One region of the Amycolatopsis thailandensis genome, then DNA from elsewhere that is predicted to be linked to it. Evidence: predicted binding sites of a transcription regulator. Region 1 holds the regulator's gene; each other region holds the start of a gene.
What was found. Region 1 encodes HspR, which represses chaperone genes until heat shock. Its sites were predicted from a motif close to ANNTTGAGTNNNNNNNACTCAANNT; they were not measured.

Region 1 (7,400 bases):
GACCGGTGAGGTCCGTCCGGCCGCCCCGGCCGAACCTCAGGACGGTCCGAAGCACGCCGCTCCGGCCGAAGAACCGGTAGTGACCGAAGCGCCGGAGCCCGCGACGCACGCGGGCCCCGGCCTCGGGGACTCCATCGTGGACGATTCGGTGACGGTGGCCACCGGACTGGAGAAGGAGCTGGCGGAACGCACCGCCGACCTCCAGCGTCTCCAGGCGGAGTACGCCAACTACCGCAAGCGCGTGGACCGCGACCGCGAACAGGTCGTCACCGGTGCGAAGGCGTCGGTCGTCAACGACCTGCTCCCGCTGCTCGACGACCTCGAGCGCGCGGAGCAGCACGGCGATCTGACGGGTGCCTTCAAGGCGGTCGGCGAGAAGCTGGTCGGGAGCCTGCAGCGGTCGGGGCTCGAGCCGTTCGGCGCCGAGGGCGAAGCCTTCGACCCGAGCGTGCACGAAGCCGTCCAGCACAGCACCTCGCCGGACGTCGCGGGCCCGACGGTCACCACGGTCATGCGCCGCGGTTACCGCTTCGGCGAGCGCGTGCTGCGCGCGGCGCTGGTCGGGGTCACCGACCACGAGCCGGGAGCCGCTCCCGCGCCGGCGGCGCAGGACGCCCCGGTGGACCCGCCCGTCGGCGGCGAGCTGCCGCTCGAGGGCGAACTTTTCGATGAGAACAACCGCTGATCGGCGATACGGCGTGAAAGGAGGAGACGTTCGGTGAGTGCACGGGAATGGATCGGTAAGGACTTCTACCGTGAGCTGGGCGTCTCCTCCGACGCCACCGCGGACGAGATCAAGAAGGCCTATCGCAAGCTGGCCAAGGAGAACCACCCCGACGCCAACGCGGGCAACGCGGAGGCCGAGAAGAAGTTCAAGGCGGTTTCCGAGGCGTACGGCGTTCTTTCCGACGCGTCCAAGCGCAAGGAGTACGACGAGGCTCGCCGCCTCTTCGGCTCCGGCGGTCCGGGTGGCTTCGGCTTCCCGGGCGGTGGCGGCGGGAGCGGCGGCTTCGACGTCGGCGACATCTTCGGCCAGGCGGGCCAGCAGCAGGGCGGCTTCGGCGGTCTCGGCGACATCCTCGGCGGTCTCTTCGGCCGCCGAGGCGCCGCGGCCGGTGCCACGGCGAACCGGCCGCAGCGCGGCGCGGACGTGGAGACCGACGTCCGGATCGACTTCACCGAGGCGGTCAAGGGCGCGACCCTGCCGCTGCGGCTGTCGAGCCCGGCGACCTGTTCCACCTGCGGCGGGAACGGCGCGAAGCCGGGGACCTCCCCGAGGACGTGTTCGACCTGTCAGGGCAGCGGGCTGGTCAGCCGGAGCCAGGGCGCGTTCGCGTTCTCCGAGCCGTGCCGCGACTGCCGCGGCCGCGGCACGATCATCGACGACCCCTGCCCGGAATGCGCGGGCGAGGGCGTCAGCACCCGCACCCGCACGCTGACCGTGCGGATCCCGCCGGGCGTCGCCGACGACCAGCGGATCCGGCTGGCCGGTCAGGGCGAACCGGGCAAGGGCGGCGCGCAGCCGGGCGACCTGTACGTCCGCGTGCACGTCGCGCCGCACGCGGTGTTCGGGCGCCAGGACCTCGACCTGACGATCTCCGTGCCGGTGTCCTTCGCGGAACTGGCCCTCGGCGGCACGATCACCGTGCCGACGCTGGAGGGCAAGGTCTCGCTGAAGGTGCCGCAAGGCACGGCGAGCGGCCGCGTGCTTCGCGTGCGCGGCAAGGGGATCGCGAAGCGGGACGGCTCGCAAGGCGACCTGCTGGTCACCCTGCAGGCGGCCATTCCGTCCAAATTGGACGAAAAGGCCCGTGAAGCGCTGGAGGCCTACGCGGAGGCCATGTCCGATCACGACCCGCGACCGGAGATCACCGAACTTCTCGAAGGCAGGTGAGCACGATGTTCGGCGGGCTGCCGCACGGTGCGGACGAGGACACCCCGGTGTTCGTCATCTCGGTGGCGGCACAGCTGTCCGGCCTGCACGCGCAGACCCTGCGGTCCTACGACCGCCAGGGGCTCGTGTCGCCGGGCCGGACGTCCGGGGGTGGCCGCCGGTACTCCATGCGGGACATCGCGCTGCTCCGCGAAGTGCAGCGACTGTCCCAAGAGGACGGTGTCAACCTCGCGGGCATCAAGCGGATCATCGAGCTGGAAAACCAGGTCGACGCGCTCCGCGCCCGGATCGCCGAACTGACCGAGGAGCTCACGGCGGCGTACCTCACCGCCGAACAGACGGCCGCGGCCGTGCACGCCTCCTACCGCAAGGATCTCGTTCCGCTGCGGCAGCAGACCGCGCTCGTCGTCTGGAAGCCCAAAAAACGCAATTAGTCCTCTAAATGCCCTGACCGTGGTCTGGCGCCGGAAGGCGTCCTGGGCATTTAGAGGACTAAACGCGTTACTGGCCGGGGACCAGGGTCCGGATCTGCTGGACCTCGCCGGTGCGCGAGTCCATGATCCGCTGGGCCAGGGCCTTCGACCCCGGGTCCTTGCCGTCCTTCAGTTCGGTCCTCGCCAGCGCGACCCCGTTGTGCTGGTGCGCCACGAAGATGTCGGCGAAGTCGAGGGTGAACTCCGCACCATCCTTTTTGGACAGCGCTTCGAGCAGACCCTTGTCCGTGAGCCCGTCGCCACCGTGATGATGGTGCGCGTTCGGGTCCATGGAGCCCGTCTCGGGTTTGCCCCAGTTCTTCAGCCAGTTCCGCATGTCGGTGCTCTCGGTCAGCTGCGTCGCCTCGATGGCGGCCGCGAGATCCTTGAGCTCCTGTTTCTGCGCCTGCTTGGTCTTCACCAGCTTGACGATCTCCACGCCCTGGTCGTTGTGGGCGAGCATCATCTGCAGGAACATCACGTCGGCGTCGTTGTAGTCGGCGGACGCCGGCGCGGCCGATTGAGGGACCGGGGAGATCGGGGCACCGGCGTTGGGAGGTGAGCCATCACCGGCCCCGCAGCCCGCGAGGGCCACGAGACCGGCGACGAGAACGAGGGCCAGCTTCACTGCCGGGTCCAGAGCGCGGGGGTGTTCGGCGGTTCCCACCCCTGGATGGCCGTGTGGGCCAGCTGGCAGCGGTAGGTCGCGCCGCCGTAGGTCACCGTGCTGCCGACCGTGTAGGCCGTCCCGGCCGCCCACGTGCCGCCGGTGGGCGGGTTGGTGGTGCTGCTCGGCGGGTTCGACGTCGAGGGCGGGTTGCTGGTGGTCGGCGGGTTGCTGGTGGGCGGGTTGCCGCCGCCGATCTGCAGGTCGATGCAGCTGTAGAAGGCCATCGGCGTGTCCGCGATGTTCCAGATGGCGAGGACCTTCTGCCGTCCGCTGAAGCCGTTCAGGCTGACCGTGTGGGACGTCGGGTCCTTGGGCGCGGAGTTGTTCCCGCTGATGTCGGCGATCTTGGTGCCGCCGATGTAGTACTCGTAGTTCGTGGTCCGGTGGTAGGCGGTGAACTTCCAGTTGAAGGTCACGCTGTTGCCGACCGACGCGGCGGGCCACGACTTCGACTCGTCGTTGAGCTCGGCGAATCCCGGAAGACCGCCGTTGCAGCTGCGGAGCCCCTTGGGGCCTTCGACGCTCTGCGGTTCGTAGACGATGGCGCCACAGCCGGAAACCTTGCCCTGGGCGCAGTTCGCCTGGCGGCTGGGCGGGGACAGCACGTAGCCATGGGCGCTGGCCACCTGGGGGATGGCGACGATGGCGATCGGGGCGAGGATCGCACCGGCGGCGGCTGCCACGAGCTTGCGTTTGACGGTCATGCCGGCTCCTGGGGATGGAACGACGGTGTTCCCGTTGAGGGGGAGCAATGTGGTCTAGACCATAAATCCGCCGGTGACCGCGGTCAATGATTCGCAGACCTACTGCTGCGTCAGGCCCAGGTAGAACAGCCGATCGGCCTAATACGAACGAAGTATGGGGCTCAGTCCAGGGTGAAGGGGTCGTATTTGATCCGGGCCAGGTCGGTCCCGGCGGCGAGCAGTTTCGCGATCGTCGCGCGGATCATCGACGGCGAACCGGCGACGAACACGTCACGCTCCTTCCAGGCGCCGCGCTGCGTGACCGCGGTGGCCAGCGTGCCGCGGTCGCCACCGGCGATGGTGCCTTCCTCGGTCACCGGGGTCACCGTCAGCCAAGGGCAGGTGACGGTCAGCCCGCGGAGGTGGTCGAGCGCGTACAGGTCGTCCGGCCGGTGGCCGCCGAAGAACAGGTGCACCGGCGGGTTGTTCTTCCAGCGCGACATCTCGTCGAGCAGGGCGAGCAGTGGCGCGACGCCGGTGCCGCCGCCGATCATCAGCAGCGGACGGCTTTCGGTGTGGTGCACCGAAAGCGCGCCGAGCGACGGACCGAGGCGCCAGACGTCGCCGAAGCGGGTGTGGTGGACGATCGTGCGGGAGACCCAGCCGCCGCGCACGGCGTGCACGTGGAACTCCATCAACCCGTTGTCGTGCGGCGCGGTGGCGGGCGAGAGGTACCGCCACATCCGGGGCCGCTGCGGGACTTCGACGCTGACGTAGCCGCCGGCCCGGTACGGGAGCGGCTGATCGGTGCGCACCTTGACGATGGCGACGTCGGGGGACACGAGCCGGTGCTCGACGACGGGCGCCTTCCACCACGCGGGCCCGATCTCCTTGCTCGCGGCGTCGCGCATGGTCTTCGAAATGACGCCGTACGCGGTGACCCAGGCCTCCTCGACTTCGGGCGTCCAGTCGTCTTTCAAGAACCTTTTCAACGTGGCGATCAGCGCGACGCCGACCGCGTCGTAATGCCGGCCGAGGACGTCGAACTTCCGGTGATCGCGGCCGAGCTGGCTGAGGAAGGTGGTGAGTTCTTCGGGCCGGTCCACCATCTGCACGATGTAGACGAGCGCGCGCAGTAAACGATTTCGTTGGGTGGCCATGTTGATCGGGAACAACGCCCTGGTATCCGGCGAAACGGAGAAAAGCGCACCGTAGAAGTACTGGGAGAGCTCGTCGGCCTTCGTTTCGACAGCGGCGAAACTCGTCCGGACGAGCTTCGCCATCTGGACGGTCTTGTCCACCGAGGGTGTCTCGATCAACGGCGGAACGGGAATCGGTGAAGATCTGGACGATCTGGGTGGATGCTCGTACTTCACTGTTTCGGCAGTCATGGGTGAACGATTTTCTCCAGTTGGATCGGGCATATTCTCCAGACCCGATGTCATCGTGCTTGTTTCCCCCGAGGGATCTCGACTGTAGGCCCGAAAGTCGCAAAAGGATCCACGAATGGTTGTTTCCCGCTCGAACGGAGCAAACGATATACGCGCCGTCAACCCCCTCTGGCACTAAGTGAAGGTGATCACGCAGGACGGGATTTCCCTTGTCCAACAGTGTTTTTCGCCAGTTCTCGGAGAAAGTGTGATCCCCCGATCGGGTGGCGTTTTCCCCGTGATTCGGGTGTCACGTAACGGTATGCGGCCGTCGACTGATCACCATTGTGGAATCGAATTCAGGCGGCGAGTGATCTAGTCGATGGTGAAGGGGTCGTACGCGATCTGGTCGAGCGCGCTGCCCGCGACCAGCATCCGGGACACCGTCGCCCGGATCATCGCGGGCGAGCCGGCGACGAGGATGCGATGCCCCGGCCAGGATCCTTGCTGTGTAACGGCTTCGGCCAACGTGCCCTGGACACAGCCGGGTGCTTCCTCGCCGTGCTCGACCACCGGGGTCACGGTGAGCCACGGGTTCGTGGCCGCGAGGGCGCGCAACTCGTCGAGGTCGTAAAGGTCCTCACGCGACGGTCCGCCGTAGAACAGCTGGACCTTCGGGTTCTCGCCCCATTGCGCGAGGTCGTCCAGAATGGCGCGCAGCGGCGCGACGCCGGTGCCGCCCGCGATCATCAGCACGTCGCGGCCGTCGGTCCGGTCGACGGCGAGCCTGCCGAGCGGCGGCCCCAGCCGCCAGACGTCGCCCGGCTGCGTGTGGCTGACGATGGCGCGGGACACCCAGCCGCCGTCGACGGCGCGCACGTGGAACTCGATCCCGCCGTCCTCGCGCGGCGCGTTCGCCGGGGACAGGTAGCGCCAGAGCCTCGGCCGCTGCGGGACTTCGACGCTCATGTACTGACCCGGTTGGTACGGCACCGGGAATTCGGGCTGGACGCGGACCAGGGCGAGATCCCAGGTGAGCCGCCGGTGTTCGAGCACGGTGGCCGACCACGACGCCGGGTTGACGTCGGCCGCGGCGGCCTCCTGCATCGCGCGGGCGACGATGGTGAACGCCTCGGCCCAGGCCCGTTCGACCTCGGGTGTCCAGTCCGGACCGAGGTGGTTCTTGAGCGAGGCGAGCAGTGCGGTGCCGACGGCCTCGTAATGCCGCGGGATGACACCGAACTTGCGGTGGTCGCGGCCCAGCTGGGTCAGGAACGGCACGAGGTCGTCCGGCCGGTCGACCATCTGCACGATGTGGACCAGCGCGCGCACCAGCCTGCCGCGCTGGACCTCCATGTTGATCGGGAAGAAGTCGCGGGTGGCGGGCGCGAGGGTGAACAGCATCCCGTAGAAGAACTGTGAGATCTCCGGGATGAACGGTTCCGACTTCGCCCAGGTGTCACGGATGAGCCGCACCATCGCGGTGACCGCGGGCGGGGCTTCGCGTGGCGCCGACGACCGGGGTACCGGGCTGACCGCGTCGGCCGTCACGGGCTGGGAGTCGCTGATCGGGAAGCGCATACCGGAAGAGAGTTTCCCAGGTTCACGGACGAGGGACCACTGGAGAAGAATTCACGGACCATTCACCTCTCCGGTCAGTGGCTGTCGGCCGGTCGGCTGGTTCCGGCCTCGTTCGCGAGACTAGCTGCCGGGAGCCCTTTTGCCCGCATCGTTGCTCCGGACGGGTGTACTCGAATCCGCGTGGCAGTGGGCGATCTCACGAGGTAAATAGTTGTCTTACGCAAGCGTCGCCGAATAAAGTTGTACTGTACAAGTAGCCGGGAGGCACCGATGAGCTCCGCAGACGACGCCAGGGTCGAACTGATGCGTGAGCTGAAGGCCGCCTCCCAACTGCAGCACGCCTGGATAATGCAGGCCTGGCAGGACGACCCCGGTCTGCATCCGGCGGCCGCGATGCTGCTTTCCGATCTGGCGAAGCACGGCGAGGCGCGTCCCTCGGAACTCGCCAAACGACGTTTTGTGGACCTTTCGGTCGTGAGCCGTCAAATCTCCCAGCTGTCCGCGGCGGGGATGGTCGACCGCCGTCCCGCCCCCGAGGACGGCCGCGCGTCGATCATCAGCATCTCCGAACGGGGCCGCGCGGAACTGGGGCGGCGGCGGGCCGGTTATCTGGAGTTCATGGAGCGCGCGCTCGGTGACTGGGACGACGAGAAGGTCATCGAGTTGACCACTCGCCTGGCGGAGATGAACGCCGATGTCCGCGCGGTCCTCGGCGGCCGCACATGCCCC
Region 2 (7,400 bases), on a different contig from region 1:
CTGCTGGGCCGCGACCGCACGCGCCGCTGGATGGCGAAGATCCCGCTGGTCAAGGCGTCCGACTTCGACAAAACCGAGGCCTGGTTCCAGAAGCACGGCACGAAGGCGGTGTTCTTCGGCCGGATGGTGCCGATCTTCCGTAGCCTCATCTCCCTGCCCGCCGGGATCGAGCGGATGCCGTTCTGGCGGTTCCTGGCCCTGACCACGCTGGGCAGCCTGATCTGGAACACGGTGTTCGTCCTGGCCGGGTACGCCCTCGGGGAGAGCTGGCACCTGGTCGAGGAGTACGCCGGGTTCTTCCAGTACTTCGTGATCGCCGCCGTCGCGATCGCGGTCGTGCTCTTCGTCGTGAACCGGCTTCGTGAGAAGAACCGCACCGACGCCTGAGCCCCGTGTGGGGCGCCGGGAGCAGGCGCCCCACACGGTCGTGTCAGGACCGGAACGGGCCGGTCACCTCATAGGTGATCCCGCCGGACGACGAACCGGAGGTGCCGCGTTGCGACGAGAAGTACAGCCGGTTCCCCGCCGGGGTGAACGCGGGACCGCAGATCTCCGACGAGCTCTGGCCGGTGATCCGCAGGAAGGGCGCCACGATGTCGTTCGGCGTGATGACGCAGATCTCCATGTTGCCGCCGTCTTCGGCGACGTACAGGTCACCCGAGGAGGTCCCGGTGACGTTGTCGACGCCGGTCAGCGGTGCCGAGCCGGGGCTGACCAGCGAGTCGTCGTAGGCCAGTTCGTAGGTGCTGTTCGCCAGGTTGAGCTGCCAGACGCGATTGTCGCCCTTCGTGGTGAACCACGCGGTGTCGTTGGCGTAGTGCAGCCCTTCGCCGCCGTTGAACCGCTTCGCGCCGGACACCTGGTTGCGCGTGGCGGTGGGGGAGCCGTCGGGGTCGGGCACGTTCGCCCAGGTGAAGCTGCCCGACGTCGCCGTGCCCGCCTTCAGCACCTGCAGCGTCCCGGCGGAAAGGTCACCCCAGGTCGCCGGGACGAAGCGGTAGAGACAGCCGTCCGTGGTGTCCTCGGTCAGGTAGACGACCTTGCGCACCGGGTCGGCCGCCGCGGCCTCGTGCTTGAACTTCCCCATCGCGGGCCGCTGGACGGCGGCCGAGGCGGGCCCGTTCGGCTGGCATTCGTAGACGAAGCCGAGATCGATCTCCTCGCAGGAAAGCCAGGTGTTCCAAGGAGTCTTGCCGCCCGCGCAGTTCTGGCGGGTGTTCGCCAGGACCCGGTGGGCACCGGTGATGTTCCCGCTCGCGTCGAATTTGACCGCGCTCGCTCCGCCGCCGGGCGTGATCTCCGAGTTCGACACGTAGATCCAGCCGCTGCCGTCGGCGAACACCGCGCCGCCGTCCGGCGCGCTGTGCCAGGTGTAACCGGTGCTCGCGACCTTCTGGCCGGATCGTGCGATGACGCGGCTGGTGAATCCCGCGGGCAGCTGGATCCCGTTCGCGTCAGCGGCCTGGAGCGCGCCGTACGGGCTGGGTCCGTTCTGCGCGGGCGCCGCCAGCGCGGCCCCCGAGAGCCTGTTTCCGAACGCCGTGACGCCGGCGCCGACCACGGCCGCGCGCAGGAAATTCCGTCGCTTCACTCGTGCCTCCGCTGATGTGGTGGTGCGGGAAGGAGCGGATCGGAGAGTACGGGCGAAACGGGACTTCCAGGTGAATTCGCGGCGTATTCACCGGGAGGGGAGAACTTTCGTAGGGAAGCCTCGCCCAGCACTATTTCCTTCGCCTTGCGAAGGCCCGGTGCTTCGGCTCCACCTCGTTGTTCGGCGATTTCCAGGGCGAGGAGTATCCGGTCGACCGGAGCGCAGCCGCCATCACGGTGGTGACGACGTCCGATCAGGTGACGCCAATCGGCGAGATACTCGTCGAGTCCCGGTTCGCCGGGAACGGCCCGGAGCAGGGCTCGCAACAGGACACGCATCTGGTTTTCGTTGCCGGGCAAAGTGTTCCGGGCCAAGGAATCGGCCAAGGTGCTTCGGGACTGACCGGTCGCGGCGGCCAGCGCGCGGATGCTGAGGCCGCTCCGGTCGCGGAGTTCGCGCAGCCGCGCCATGAAGTCCGATTCCGTGGTGAGGGAAATGTTCATCGGCGTGCCCGGGCGGGCACCGGGCGGACGACGGCACCGAACAGGGTGATCGCGATCCCCGCCGCGATCGGCGCACTCGTACCGGCGAAGGTCAGCGCCGTGGTCAATACGGTGAGAATGCTCAGGCAAACGATCTGACCGGCCGAAACGCAGCTTCGCCTCGGCCGCCGAGGCGGCAGGATTCCGTGACTCATGACCTTGCCCTCTCAAGGCTCAGTGGCGGCCTCCGGATGGATGGCACGGAATGTACGTTATCAAATCGTGATAGTGAGTTTAAGGAGGTTTAATGTCCGGGATCGTCCGGGTTCGTACGACGAAGGCCCCGGATCCTGGACGGATCCGGGGCCTTCGGTCTCGCGCCGTTACGCCGCTTGGGCGACCGGAGCCGTCGCCGGGGCCAGCGCGAGGTCCAGCACTTCGCGGACGTTCGCCACGGCGTGGACATCCAGCTGTGCCAGCACTTCGGCCGGGACGTCGTCGAGGTCCGGCTCGTTGCGCTGCGGGATGATCACCGTCTTCATCCCGGCCCGGTGCGCGGCCAGCAGCTTCTGCTTGACCCCGCCGATCGGCAGCACGCGGCCGGTCAGCGACACCTCACCGGTCATCGCGACGTCCGATTTCACGACCCGGCCCGAAAGCAGGGATGCCAGCGCGGTCGTCATCGTGATGCCGGCGCTCGGCCCGTCCTTGGGCACCGCGCCCGCGGGGACGTGCACGTGGATGCCGCGGTCCTTCAGGTCGCCGACCGGGAGTTCCAGCTCCGCGCCGTGCGAGCGCAGGTACGACAACGCGATCTGCACCGACTCCTTCATCACGTCGCCCAGCTGACCGGTCAGGGCCAGTCCGGTCGAGCCGGATTCCGGATCCGCCAGCGACGCCTCGATGTAGAGGACGTCACCGCCGGCGCCGGTCACCGCGAGACCGGTCGCCACCCCCGGCGTCGACGTGCGCTGGGTCGACGCGGGCAGCGAGGACTCCGGCAGGTGCCGCGGGCGGCCGAGGTAGGTCTCGAGCCCGTCGGCGTCGATCGTCAGCGGCAGCTCGACCTCGTCGAGCGCGACCTTGGTCGCCACCTTCCGCAGCACCTTCGCGATGGTCCGGTTCGCGTTGCGCACACCGGCTTCCCGCGTGTACTCGGCGGCGATCCGGCTGAACGCGCCGTCGGTCAGCGTGACGTCGTCCTTGCCGAGGCCCGCCCGGTCCAGCTCGCGGGGGAGCAGGTGGTCGCGGGCGATGGTGACCTTCTCGTGCTCGGTGTAGCCGTCGAGGGTGACCAGCTCCATCCGGTCCAGCAGCGGGCCCGGGATGGTTTCGAGCGCGTTCGCCGTCGCGAGGAACACGACGTCGGACAGGTCCAGCTCGACCTCGAGGTAGTGGTCGCGGAACGTATGGTTCTGCTCCGGGTCCAGCACCTCCAGCAGCGCGGCCGTCGGGTCGCCCCGGTAGTCGGCGCCGACCTTGTCGATCTCGTCGAGCAGCACGACCGGGTTCATCGAACCCGCTTCCTTGATGGCGCGGACGATCCGGCCGGGCAGCGCGCCGACGTAGGTGCGGCGGTGCCCGCGGATCTCGGCCTCGTCGCGGATGCCGCCGAGCGCGACGCGGACGAACTTGCGCCCCATCGCCTTCGCCACGGACTCGCCGAGCGAGGTCTTGCCGACCCCGGGAGGGCCGGCGAGCGCGAGCACCGCGCCCGAACGGCGTCCGCCGACCGGGCCCAGACCCGATTCGGCGCGGCGCTTGCGGACAGCCAGGTACTCGATGATGCGTTCCTTCACGTCGTCGAGACCGGCGTGATCGGCGTCGAGGATGTCGCGCGCGGCCGCGATGTCGTGGACGTCGGTGGTGCGCTCGTTCCACGGCAGTTCGAGGACGGTGTCCAGCCACGTGCGGATCCAGCCGCCCTCGGGGGACTGGTCCGACGTCCGCTCCAGTTTGTCCACTTCGGACAGTGCGGCCTTCTTGACCGCGTCCGGCAGTTCCGCGGCCTCGACGCGGGCACGGTAGTCGTCGTCGTTGGCGGTGCCGTCGAGTTCGCCCAGCTCCTTGCGGATCGCTTCGAGCTGGCGGCGCAGCAGGAACTCCTTCTGCTGCTTCTCCATGCCCTCCTGGACGTCCTTGCGGATCGTGTCGGTGACCTCGAGCTCGGCCAGCTGCTCGCGGCTCCATTCGAGGGCCTTTTCGAGCCGTGTCGAAACGTCGAGCGCGGAGAGCAGTTCGAGCTTCTGCTCGGTGTTCAGGTACGACGAGTTGCCCGCGAGGTCGGCGAGCGCGGACGGATCCTCGACCTCCTGGACGGCGTCGATCATCTGCCAGCCGCCGCGCTGCTGGAGGATCGCGAGGACGACGCTCTTGTACTCGGACGCGAGCTTCGCGGAGTTGTCGTCGGTGGTCTCGGTGGCGACCTCGGCGTGGACCCAGCGGGCGGCGCCGGGACCGTCGGCGATGCGGCCGACGACGGCGCGGCGGGTGCCGCGCAGCAGCACCGCGGTCTTGCCGCCGGGCACGCGCCCGATGCGCTCGACGGTGGCGATGGTGCCGAGCTCGGCGTACTCGCCGTGGACGCGGGGGACGATCAGCACCTCGGCCTTGGTGGCGGCGCCGGACCGGATCCCCGGGAAAGAAGCCTGGGCAGGCGTGTTGGCCTGGGCGGACTCCACCGCGGCGCGCGTCTCCGTGTCGGCGAGGTCGAGCGGGACGATCATGCCCGGCAGCACGACGTCGTCATCGAGCGGGAGGACGGGCAGGAGGCGGTTGTCGGTCATCTGTGCACTCCTCGGTTAGTTGAGTCTGCCTAGCTCAACTCTCCGATCGACCCGTTTGTTTCCTTCTCGCGTTCGCCGTCAGCGATCACCCACCCCTCGGACCTCCGCGCCCCAACGCGTCGCGTTTAGCGGGCTAAACGCGACGCGATGGGCCTAGACATCGGATGTCAGGGGTGGGTGGCGACACCGCACCAGGCGAACGGCCGGGCGCCTTCCTCGTCCCGCCGCAGCTCCCGCGTCGGCCGCCACTCGGGCAGATGGACGAGCCCGGGCTCCATCAGCGGCCACTCCCCGAAGAGTGGCTCGATCTCTTCGCGGTCCCGCATCCACACCGGGTTGCTCGTCTTCCGGTACTGCTCGACCATCCAGCCGAGCCCGTCCGCGTCCGGACCGGTCTGGCCGCCGAAGCTCATATGCGAAAGCCCCAGCCAGCTGCCCGGCGCCAGCGCGTTCCGGTAGGTCGCGACCAGCGCGGGCGGATCGTCGTGCGGACCGGCGAAATGCAGGACGGCCATCATCATCAGGCAGACGGGCTGCTCGAAATCGATCAACCGCCGCGTCTCCGGATGCCGCAGGACGTCTTTCGGCCGCCGCATGTCGGCCTGGACGATCCCGGCCCAGTCGGTCGCCTCGTGCCGTTCGAGGATCAGCTCCGCGTGCGCGACCGCCACCGGCTCGTAGTCGACGTACACGACCTTCGCCTCATCGCCCGGCTCCAGCTCTTCCCGGACGATCTCGTGCACGTTCCCGGCTGTCGGGACGCCGGAACCCAGATCGACGAACTGCCGGATCCCGGCTTCGAGTGCCGCGCGCACGACGCGGTTCATGAACTCGCGGTTGTGCTGCGCGCCCGGCTTCACCCACCGCCACTGCCGCTCCAGCCGCCGGGCGAACTCACGGTCCACGGCCCAGTTGTGGGTCCCGCCGAGAAACCAGTCGTAGATCCTCGCCGCGGACGGCTTTTCGGTGTCGACCCCGGTCGGCGCCACCGGGGCCGCGTCATCGTCACTGGTCACAGAAACCCCCTGCTCTCCTGGAAAAGAGCCTATCGGGATCAGTACACCGCCGGCCGCCGCTGCCAGTAGGTCCAGAGCGGCCGATAGCCCTGCGCGTACCAGAACGGCGTCGACCGCGGATTGGCCAGCGCGTGGTGCAGCAGCACGGCTTCGGTCCCGCATTCGTCGAAGATCTGGTGCGCGTGCGCGGCGAGCGCCGACCCCACGCCGCTCGACCGCGCCGGTTCGGCCACCGCCAGCGACGACAGGTACCCGACCTTCTCGGCCGCGACCCGGCCGCCGATCCACGACGTCTCGCCGGGGAACTGCACCCGCACCATGCCCAGCGGGCGCCCGTACAGCTCGGCGATCCACAACGTCGGGTTTTCCCGCTTGAGCTCTTTCGACAGGTCCGCGGTGATCGCTTCCTCCGCGCCCTCGCGCAAAGTGACAGAACCGAACTGCGCGTCATAACGCTGCAATTCCAGCTCGAGTCCGACGGCGGTTTCCAGATCATCCGCTTCGGCGGGCCGGATGTGCACTCCGGGAGTGGCGGGCGGCCCCGTCACGGCGAGCCGGTCGGCCGGGCGGACCGCGATCACCAGCACCGGAGCGAATCCGCGGCGCAGCAATTCGGCCGAGCCGGGCGAATCCCGGCTGGGCCGCACCACGGTCGCCGCCGTTTCGACATCACCGGGTGGGGCGACCGCCTTCAGATGTTCATCCCATCGGGTGAGTAATGCGTCGAGGGCCGCTTCCGGGCGAGGTCCGGTGAGCCGGGCTTCGAGCCGATGTTCGACGAGCGCCCGCCACGGAGAGTCAACAGAATCGGGGCCCGCTTCGGTTCGTACCGACATTCCGGCGGCGGCCGAGTCGCCCGCTGTCGCGGAGAGTGACACGGAGCCCTCGACAGGCTCCAGTGCAGGCATTTCGGGGAGCAGGGCGTCCACGGTGGCGAGCCGCTCGGCGTGCCCGGCGGCGATGGCGTGGCTATTCATAGGACTATTCAAGCCCCTACTGACGGGTCCGACGGGAACTTCACGAGATTGGCTCGACCGTGGCGCCAGGTGACTTCCGGTAGTCGGCGGGAACGCGAATATCGCTCCCATTTCACCCCTTGGTCCACGCAGGTCAGCGCGACGCGCCCATTGTTAACCCTGGGGTGATCTCATACTGTCTCGAATGGGACTTGGGTACGCCCTCCGGGGTACTGTATTGCCCTCGTCCCCGAGGTCGCGGTAGGACAGGACCGGTTGGGCAGCCGGGAAGGAAGGTCGGATGCCGGACACGAACGGCAGGCCCGCGAGCGCCGCACAGACGGCGGCGGGCAAGGGAGGCGCCGTTACGGAGGCTCGTACCGACGAGCGACGGTTCCGCGTCTACACCTTCGCGGTACTCACCATGGGCATCGCCGCCGCGGCCGCGGTCAGCCTGTGGCTGGACTTCGAGGCCTCGGACGATCTGCTCTGGATCGGGCCGATCCTCGCGCTCGCGTTCCTGCTCGCCGAACAGCTCGGGATCAACGTCGACGTCCGCAGCGGCATCT
Region 3 (7,400 bases), on a different contig from region 1:
AAGCAGGGCCAGCAGGACGGCGCTTTCGGCGACTTCGCGGCGGACGTGATGGCGCTGTCCATCGCGCAGGCCGTCGACGGTGTGGCCGCGAAGTTCGCGGCGGACCCGAACCTGGACCTGGAGCGGTACGGGCGGGAACTCGCGGACCTGTTCGTCAAGGCGACCGCGTCCTGAGTGCCGGGCTCACCTCGTGAGTGGCAGGGACGGTTAGAGCGGACCGGCATTTATCGACCTGCGCGAGGGTGGCGGTTCAGCGTCTGCCGGGCTCGACGGTGCGGGAATTGGGACGTTGAACGTCCCAATTCCTTCACCGTGGGGTCGCCCGGCTTCGGAACTTGATCAACGGAAGATCCGGGACACTCAACGTCCCCGATCCTCCGTTGATCAAGGTCATGTCGGTCAGGGACCGGTGGCAGACGAGGTGACAGGGGAAGATTCCGGACACTCAACGTCCGGAATCCTCCCCCGTCGACCACGCCACCATCCAGCCCCACCCGGCACCACGACGAAACACGGCTCCACCGACGACAGACCCAGCACGTTCACTGCCCTGACTCCCCCACCAACAAGACCGAGCGTGGAGGATCCGGGACACTCAACGTCCCAAATCCTCCACACTCGACCGGTCACACAGTGGGCAGGCGAATACGGATCCGCCGGAACCGGCCTCGCCACTCACGACCACCTGTACCGACACTTCACCGCCACTTTTACGGACTTTGCGATCGACACCGCAAGCATGAAGAAGGGGCGGCGCCACCGGCGCCGCCCCTTCGTTCGAGATCCTGGTAGGTGATCAGGTGTCCGCGCCGCGGAAGTCCTCCGGCGAGACCGAGTCGAGGAACTCGCGGAACTTCTCCACCTCGTCCTCCTGCTCGTCGGGGATGATGAGGCCCGCTTCCTCCAGCACCGCGTCGACGGCGTGGATCGGCACCCCCACCCGCAGCGCCAGGGCCACCGAGTCGCTCGGCCGCGCCGAAACCCGGATGTCCCCGTCGAAGACCAGTTCCGCGAAGAACGTGCCTTCCTTCAAGTCTGTGATGACGACCTGTTCCAGCTCGCGACCCAACGCTCCGATGACCTCTTTGAGCAGGTCATGGGTGAGCGGACGGGCCGGGCGGACTCCCTGCTGCTCCAAGGCGATGGCGGTGGCCTCGACCGAGCCGATCCAGATCGGCAGGTACCGCTCGCCTTCGGTTTCCCGTAGCAACAAGATCGGCTGATTCGCGGGCAGCTCCACCCGCACGCCGACGACGCGCATCTCGCTCATCGGGCTTCGCCTCCCTCTCGTGCGCACGGGCTGCAACGCTTGTCTCGACGACCAAGCGACGGCAGTCCCGACGCTACCCGTCTTCCGCGCGCTGTGCTCGCTGTCTCCGACATTCCGGTTCGCCCGTGGCAAACCCAACTCCACGGTACGGCATCGGATGCCGAACATTCAGTCATTGACAAGTGGCCTCACAACGGTTCGCGGCTCCTTGAGCCGTTCAACCGCCCGTGACAGCCCGTATTCCGGCCTTCACCAAGAGCGTATGTAACGCCACGGTCAGTGCCGCGAGCTCTCGGACGACCTCGTCGCCCCTCGCCTTGGCGTCCTCGTCACGATGCCGATACACCGGGGTCACGATCTGCTCCACCAGGCCGACCTCGCGGTCGGCGGCGGCCCGGAAGGCACGCAGATGTCTCGGCTCTATACCGAATTCGGTCATCGCTTTCACGGTCTTCGCCACGAGGACCGCGTCAGGATCGAAGAATCCCGCCGCTCCCGGCCGGACGAGACCGTATTGCCGCAGCTCAGCCAGGGTGGCGGCGTCGATGCCCGCCTGACGGAGCAGATCTTCCTCGGTCAGCCTGATCTCGCGATCGGTCTCGAAGTCCCCGGGGGACGGCAATCCACCGTTTTCCCCGGGGGCGTCGAGCGAAACGAGTTTCCGCGGCGGCTTGGGCAGCACCGCCGAGAGCGCGGCACCCTGATCCGCCGCGTCCAGCTGTTCCTTGATGACCTTCAGCGGAAGGTAGTGATCCCGCTGGGCGGACAGGACGAACCGCAACCGCTCCACGTCCGCCGGAGCGAACTGCCGGTACCCCGACGGGGTCCGGCCCGGCTGGACCAGACCCTCCGCCTCGAGGAACCGGATCTTGGAGATGGTGACATCGGGGAAATCGCCGCGCAGCTGTGCCAGCACGGCCCCGATACTCAACCCATCGCGCTGCGACGCATCCCGATCAGGCCGCCCGGCCGCCGTCACCGTGCCCCCTGGCCCCCGTGACCCGGGCCGGTCAGGAAGACCAGGCGGAACTTGCCGATCTGCACCTCGTCGCCACCGGCGAGCACGGCCTGGTCGACCGGCTCGCGGTTGACGTAGGTGCCGTTGAGGCTGCCGACGTCGATGACGACGAACTCGCCACCCTCACGGCGGAACTCGGCGTGCCGCCGGGAAACCGTGACGTCGTCGAGGAAGATGTCGCTGTCCGGGTGCCGTCCCGCGCTGGTGGTGTCGCGGTCCAGCAGGAAGCGCGAACCGGCGTTCGGTCCCCGCTTGACGACCAGCAGCGCGGAACCCGCGGGCAGCGCGTCCACGCCCTGGACGGGGGCCTCGGCAGCCGGAGGAGCCTCAGTGCCTTCGACGTCGGCCAGGAAGTCGGCCCGGAAGACAGAAGTCCGCTCCGGAGACTGCTCCGGGGGAACGCCGGGCCCGTCGTTCGTGCTCACCTGAGCTCTCCTAACGCATGTGTGTTGCCACTACTCAAGAACGTGTGGAGGTCAAACGTACCGTGCCTGATCGAAACTCCGGCCCGCGGCTCCCCCTACTCTTCCCGAAGGGCCGCGGCCTGCGGCTATTCCTTGATCAGCGCCTGGTAGGCCTCGGCCTCGAGCAGGGATTCGACCGAGCTCGCGTCGTCGAGACGGAGTTCGATCAGCCAGCCCTCGCCGTAGGGGTCGCTGTTGATCAGCTCGGGCGACTCGGTCACCGCTTCGTTGACCGCGACCACCTCGCCGTCGAGCGGGGCGAACAGCTCCGAAACGCTCTTGGTCGACTCGACCTCGCCGAACGCGTCGCCGGAGCCGACCTGCTTGCCGACCTCGGGCAGTTCGACGAACACCACGTCACCGAGCTGGTCCTGGGCGTACTCCGTGATGCCCACGCGCACGAGCCCTCCGTCGCGCACGGAGACCCACTCGTGCTCCTCGGTGTACCGCAGTTCTTCTGGAGTGGACAACGCCGCTCCCCTTTCTGACGCCCTCGCTCGAATCCGACGCGCGCAGTTTCGCATCCCGCCGGGTCACGCGCCCGGCGCCTCCCGCAAGTCCGCGGGTTCGGCCGTCCGGAGTGCCCGAGCCGTCTGGACGATGTACAGCACGCCCGAATAGACGTACAGGACCGCGCCCCACGCCGTGAACGCGTACCCGATCGGCCGGGCGATGGCGGCGATGTCGGAGCCGCCCTGCGTGAGCAGCAGGAACGGGAAGGCGTACATCAGCACGAAGGTGGCGCCCTTGCCGATGTAGGTGACCTCCGGCGGGGCGAACCCGCGGCGCCGCAGTAACAGCACGCAGACGCCGAGCACGGCCTCGCGGACGACCAGCGGGACCACCAGCCACCACGGGATGATGTCGCGGATCAGGAAGGCGATGAGCGTGGCGAGGATGTAGAGCCGGTCGGCGGCGGGGTCGAGCAGCTGCCCGAGCCGCGACATCTGGTTGAGCCAGCGGGCGAGTTTGCCGTCGAGCCAGTCGGTGAGGGCGCTGAACACGAGCAGCGCGAGCGCCCAGCCGTCCTCCTTCGGACCGAGGAGCAGCCACAGGAAGACGGGCACCCCGGCGAGCCGGAGGATCGAAAGCATGTTGGGAACGTTCAGGGCCTGCCGCAGCAAAGAAGGCTCTTCGCTGGTCACGCTCGGTTCGGGGGGCGTACTCACCCGCTCAGCCTATCCAGCGGCGGCAGGTCCTCCCGCGTCAGCTGGCCCGGGTGTGGGTCCAGCCGCGGCGTTGCAGGTCCGCGCTGGTCAGCGCCACGGGCCTGCCTCGGTGGTCGGTGCCCATCCAGCGCGTGTGGCCGGCGGAGCTTTCGAGGACGTACGGGCGGCCGCCACACCAGACGACGGTGCACGGTGCCGTCGGTGGCAGCTCCGTGTTCGCCGGTGCGGTGGCCTGGGGTGACGCGGGATCGGTCTGTTCGTCGGTCTTCATCGCTCTCACGGTTTCGGTGACGGGGACTGGGACACGCCGGAGCGCTACCTTTGTTTTCGGCAGAACGGGGCCGCGTGTTAACGGTTCGGCGCCGGATTCGTCCGATCGGTTCGTCGCGGCAACAGGCTGTCGCCGAGGCGTGAACGGCATGTTAATTGTCCACAATGGACAGTGATTGGGCGGTCCTCGCGTACCGCCACGCGGACGGCGCGATAACCTCCCGCGAATCGAACGTGGCTCAATGCCACGGCATCGGGCCCGGCCGGGTCAGAATGGGCCGGCCACGACCGGCCGACGAAAGGATCGCCTTGCCCGTCTCGACGACCACGGGAACGTGCCGGCGCCTGTTCGCGGTCTGCGCGATCGCCGCGACGCTCGCCGCCTGTTCGGGCGAAGATCCGCCACCGCCTGTCACCTCGATGACGGTCTTGCCTCCCACGCCTCCGTCGGCCATATCCGTCACGTCACTGCCCCCGATTCCGTCGCAGACCGCGCCAAGTCCGTCCACCGCCCCGAAACCCACCACCCAGCCGAAACCCGCTGAACCGGTACAGGGTTCGTGCGGCACGGTGACGGCGGCGAGCGGACTGACCCTCCAGGTGCTCAACGGGCCCGGGGTCTCCTGCGCGGACGCGACCGGGATCGTCGGCTCCTTCCACAAGAGGATCGCCGGACGCCAGTCCGCCGGCTCGGACGAACCGGTCAGCGAGACCGTCGACGGCTGGCTGTGCGTTTCCGGCGCCCCGGCCGCACAAGGCGGCACCAGTTGCAGCAAGGGCGAGCAGAACGTGTTCGCCGCCGTAGTCCCCGTCGAATGAACCATCCCCGAGAAGAAGGGCCCATGAAGACCCTCTCCGCACTTCCCGCCGCGCTCGCCGTCGTCCTGCTGAGCGGCTGCGGCGCCGATCCCGCCCCCGCGGCCGCTCCGCCGCCGTCCTCCCCCGCCGCGGCGCCGGCCGCCGCCGGGACACCCTGCGGCGAGGTCTCCGGGCTCCAAGGCTCGAAGAACAAGGTCGTCGCGCGCGGGAAGACCGAATGCACCGAAGCGACACAGGTGCTCACGGACTACTTCGCCAAGCTGACGCCCGCCGAAGCCGCGTCGCCTCAGGGCCCCGGACCGGTGGTGATCGGCGCCTGGACCTGCGGGAGCGGGCCGAACGATCCGGTGACAAGCTGCTCGACCGAGGACGAGCGGCAGATCGAAGCCACCCGGAACTGAACACGCCCGGCGGCGTCATTTCCCGCGGCGCCGCCGGATCTGCTCCCTCCGGCTGAGGACAACCAGGCTGATCAGCATGCCCGACAGCGCCAGGCCGAACAGCGAGATCAGCGACAGACCCCAGATCCGCGAGGCCCTCGACGGGTAGGCGACCCCGTCACCGGCGAAGACCCTGTCGCCCTCCGCGACCCTTTCGCCCTCGATCCTCCCTCGTCCGGCGCGCCCGTCGTCGAACCGCCATTCCACCTCGCAGTAGGGAAGGGGGCCGCTCATCGGCGGCCCTCCCTTCGTGCATCCGGAGACAGCGGAGACCGTGACGTCCTCGCCGGTCTTCAACTCATGCACGCGATCACCCACGGATCCCACGATGGCCCAGATCAGATAAACGAACGAGATCCCGGCCAGCACCGAGAAGAGAATCCTGGATTTCCGCGGTTTTCCCGGCACGAAAGTCCTTTCCGTTCGGCTGTTTGAGCCTATTCACCGAAGCGCCATGACGGCACGGGATTTGTGCCCACGTGCTCGCGGTCACCCGAGGCCCCCTTGCCACCCGAGGTAAGAGTCGTCTAGACTCAAACTATGCTCACCAGGGACGAAGCCGTGACGATGATCGAGAACTCGGTCGACGCGGCCACTCTGTTCGCCCGATACCCCTACCGGGAATTGGCCGCCGTGCTTCACCCCGACCGCAATCCCGGCGACACTCGGGCGCATCAGGCGGCCGCGACCCTCAATCGCCACTACGACGACTGGAAACGTGCCCGCCGTCAGACGGTCACCACGGCGACGTCGAGCTACACCCTCACCGTTCCGCACGCGGTGGGCAGTATCGCGACGACCTACCGGACCACCGGGCCGCATCTGGTCAAACTCGTCCGGGACCCGGCGCTCAACCCGCTGATCCACGCCGAGTGGGCGGCGTTGCGCGCTCTCGACGGCTTCACCGAACGGCACCGCTGGCTGCGGCCCTACTACCCGCGGCTGCTCGACACCTCCGGCCCGGTGGCCAGGGGTGACCGCGCGTTCAGCGTTCTCGATCCGATCGTCGACGGGTTCGTCACCCTCGCCGACATCGGCGAGGCGTTCCCGGACGGGCTCGACGGCCGCGATTACGCCTGGATGCACCGTCGTCTGCTGCGTGCCGTGGCGGGCGCGCATCGCGCGGGTCTCGTCCACGGCCATCTCACCGCGGACAACGTGCTCGTCCATCCCGGACAGCACGGGATCGTCCTGGTGGGCTGGTCCTTCGCCGTCGAAAGCGGCACTCTCCCGCTGGCGACGGACAACTCGGCCGAATATCCGCCGGAGGTCCACAAAGGACTGCCGATGACCGCGGCCACCGACGTCCACATGCTCCATCGTTTGATGCTTTCCCTGCTGGCGCCCACGGAAACCCGGCAACGCGAGTTCGCCACGTGGTGCACGCAGGAAGACCCGGCACAGCGACCCGACGTCGTCGACCTCCTCGACGAGTACGACGACCTGCTCGGCGAGCTGTACGGCCCCCGCACCTTCCGCCCGTTCATCATCCCCGAGACAGGAGCCTGACCATGGGACACGGACACTGGGACGACAACGCCTACGCCGCCGCGAAGACCTTCCGCGCGGCCAAGGGCGAGGACGATTTCGGCTACAGCGCCGATCTGCGCGCCAAACCCGCCAAGGACTGGAAGGCCGCGCCCGCGCTCGACCCGAAGAACGCCGTCCGGGAATGCCGGGATTCGGCCGATCACAGCGATTCGACGCCGATCGCGGTGCTGTTCGACGTCACCGGCTCGATGCGCCGGGTGCCGCGGATCATGCAGGGCAAACTCGGCAAACTGCACGGGCTGCTGAAGCGCCGCGGCTACCTGGCCGACCCGCAGGTGCTGTTCGGCGCGATCGGCGACGCCGACAGCGACCGGGTCCCGTTGCAGGTCGGGCAGTTCGAATCGGACAACCGGATGGACGAGCAGCTGCGCACGATGTTCCTCGAAGGCGGTGGCGGCG

Region 2: the regulator HspR is predicted to act here: its motif matches at 4,876-4,900, upstream of lon (endopeptidase La).
Region 3: the regulator HspR is predicted to act here: its motif matches at 5,966-5,990, upstream of ACFWMR_RS37455 (adenylate cyclase).

Annotation. Positions count from the first base shown of each region.
Region 1 covers NZ_JBHXJK010000017.1:88,147-95,546, forward strand. Annotated here, with positions in the region: gene grpE (nucleotide exchange factor GrpE) at 1-685, shown strand, start outside; gene dnaJ (molecular chaperone DnaJ) at 719-1,894, shown strand; gene ACFWMR_RS09715 (heat shock protein transcriptional repressor HspR) at 1,900-2,328, shown strand; gene ACFWMR_RS09720 (DUF305 domain-containing protein) at 2,396-2,995, opposite strand; gene ACFWMR_RS09725 (lytic polysaccharide monooxygenase) at 2,992-3,741, opposite strand; gene ACFWMR_RS09730 (globin domain-containing protein) at 3,903-5,003, opposite strand; gene ACFWMR_RS09735 (globin domain-containing protein) at 5,466-6,671, opposite strand; gene ACFWMR_RS09740 (MarR family winged helix-turn-helix transcriptional regulator) at 6,942-7,400, shown strand, end outside.
Region 2 covers NZ_JBHXJK010000062.1:25,832-33,231, reverse strand. Annotated here, with positions in the region: gene ACFWMR_RS24265 (DedA family protein) at 1-387, shown strand, start outside; gene ACFWMR_RS24260 (alkaline phosphatase PhoX) at 431-1,591, opposite strand; gene ACFWMR_RS24255 (helix-turn-helix domain-containing protein) at 1,588-2,061, opposite strand; gene lon (endopeptidase La) at 2,457-4,859, opposite strand; gene ACFWMR_RS24245 (SAM-dependent methyltransferase) at 5,027-5,875, opposite strand; gene ACFWMR_RS24240 (GNAT family N-acetyltransferase) at 5,914-6,852, opposite strand; gene ACFWMR_RS24235 (putative bifunctional diguanylate cyclase/phosphodiesterase) at 7,133-7,400, shown strand, end outside.
Region 3 covers NZ_JBHXJK010000158.1:6,764-14,163, forward strand. Annotated here, with positions in the region: gene ACFWMR_RS37400 (TetR/AcrR family transcriptional regulator) at 1-174, shown strand, start outside; gene ACFWMR_RS37405 (bifunctional nuclease family protein) at 797-1,270, opposite strand; gene ftsR (transcriptional regulator FtsR) at 1,488-2,249, opposite strand; gene garA (glycogen accumulation regulator GarA) at 2,246-2,713, opposite strand; gene gcvH (glycine cleavage system protein GcvH) at 2,839-3,222, opposite strand; gene ACFWMR_RS37425 (CDP-alcohol phosphatidyltransferase family protein) at 3,286-3,921, opposite strand; gene ACFWMR_RS37430 (hypothetical protein) at 3,959-4,192, opposite strand; gene ACFWMR_RS37435 (hypothetical protein) at 4,431-4,631, opposite strand; gene ACFWMR_RS37440 (hypothetical protein) at 4,762-5,010, shown strand; gene ACFWMR_RS37445 (hypothetical protein) at 5,034-5,411, shown strand; gene ACFWMR_RS37450 (hypothetical protein) at 5,427-5,858, opposite strand; gene ACFWMR_RS37455 (adenylate cyclase) at 5,991-6,959, shown strand; gene ACFWMR_RS37460 (hypothetical protein) at 6,962-7,400, shown strand, end outside.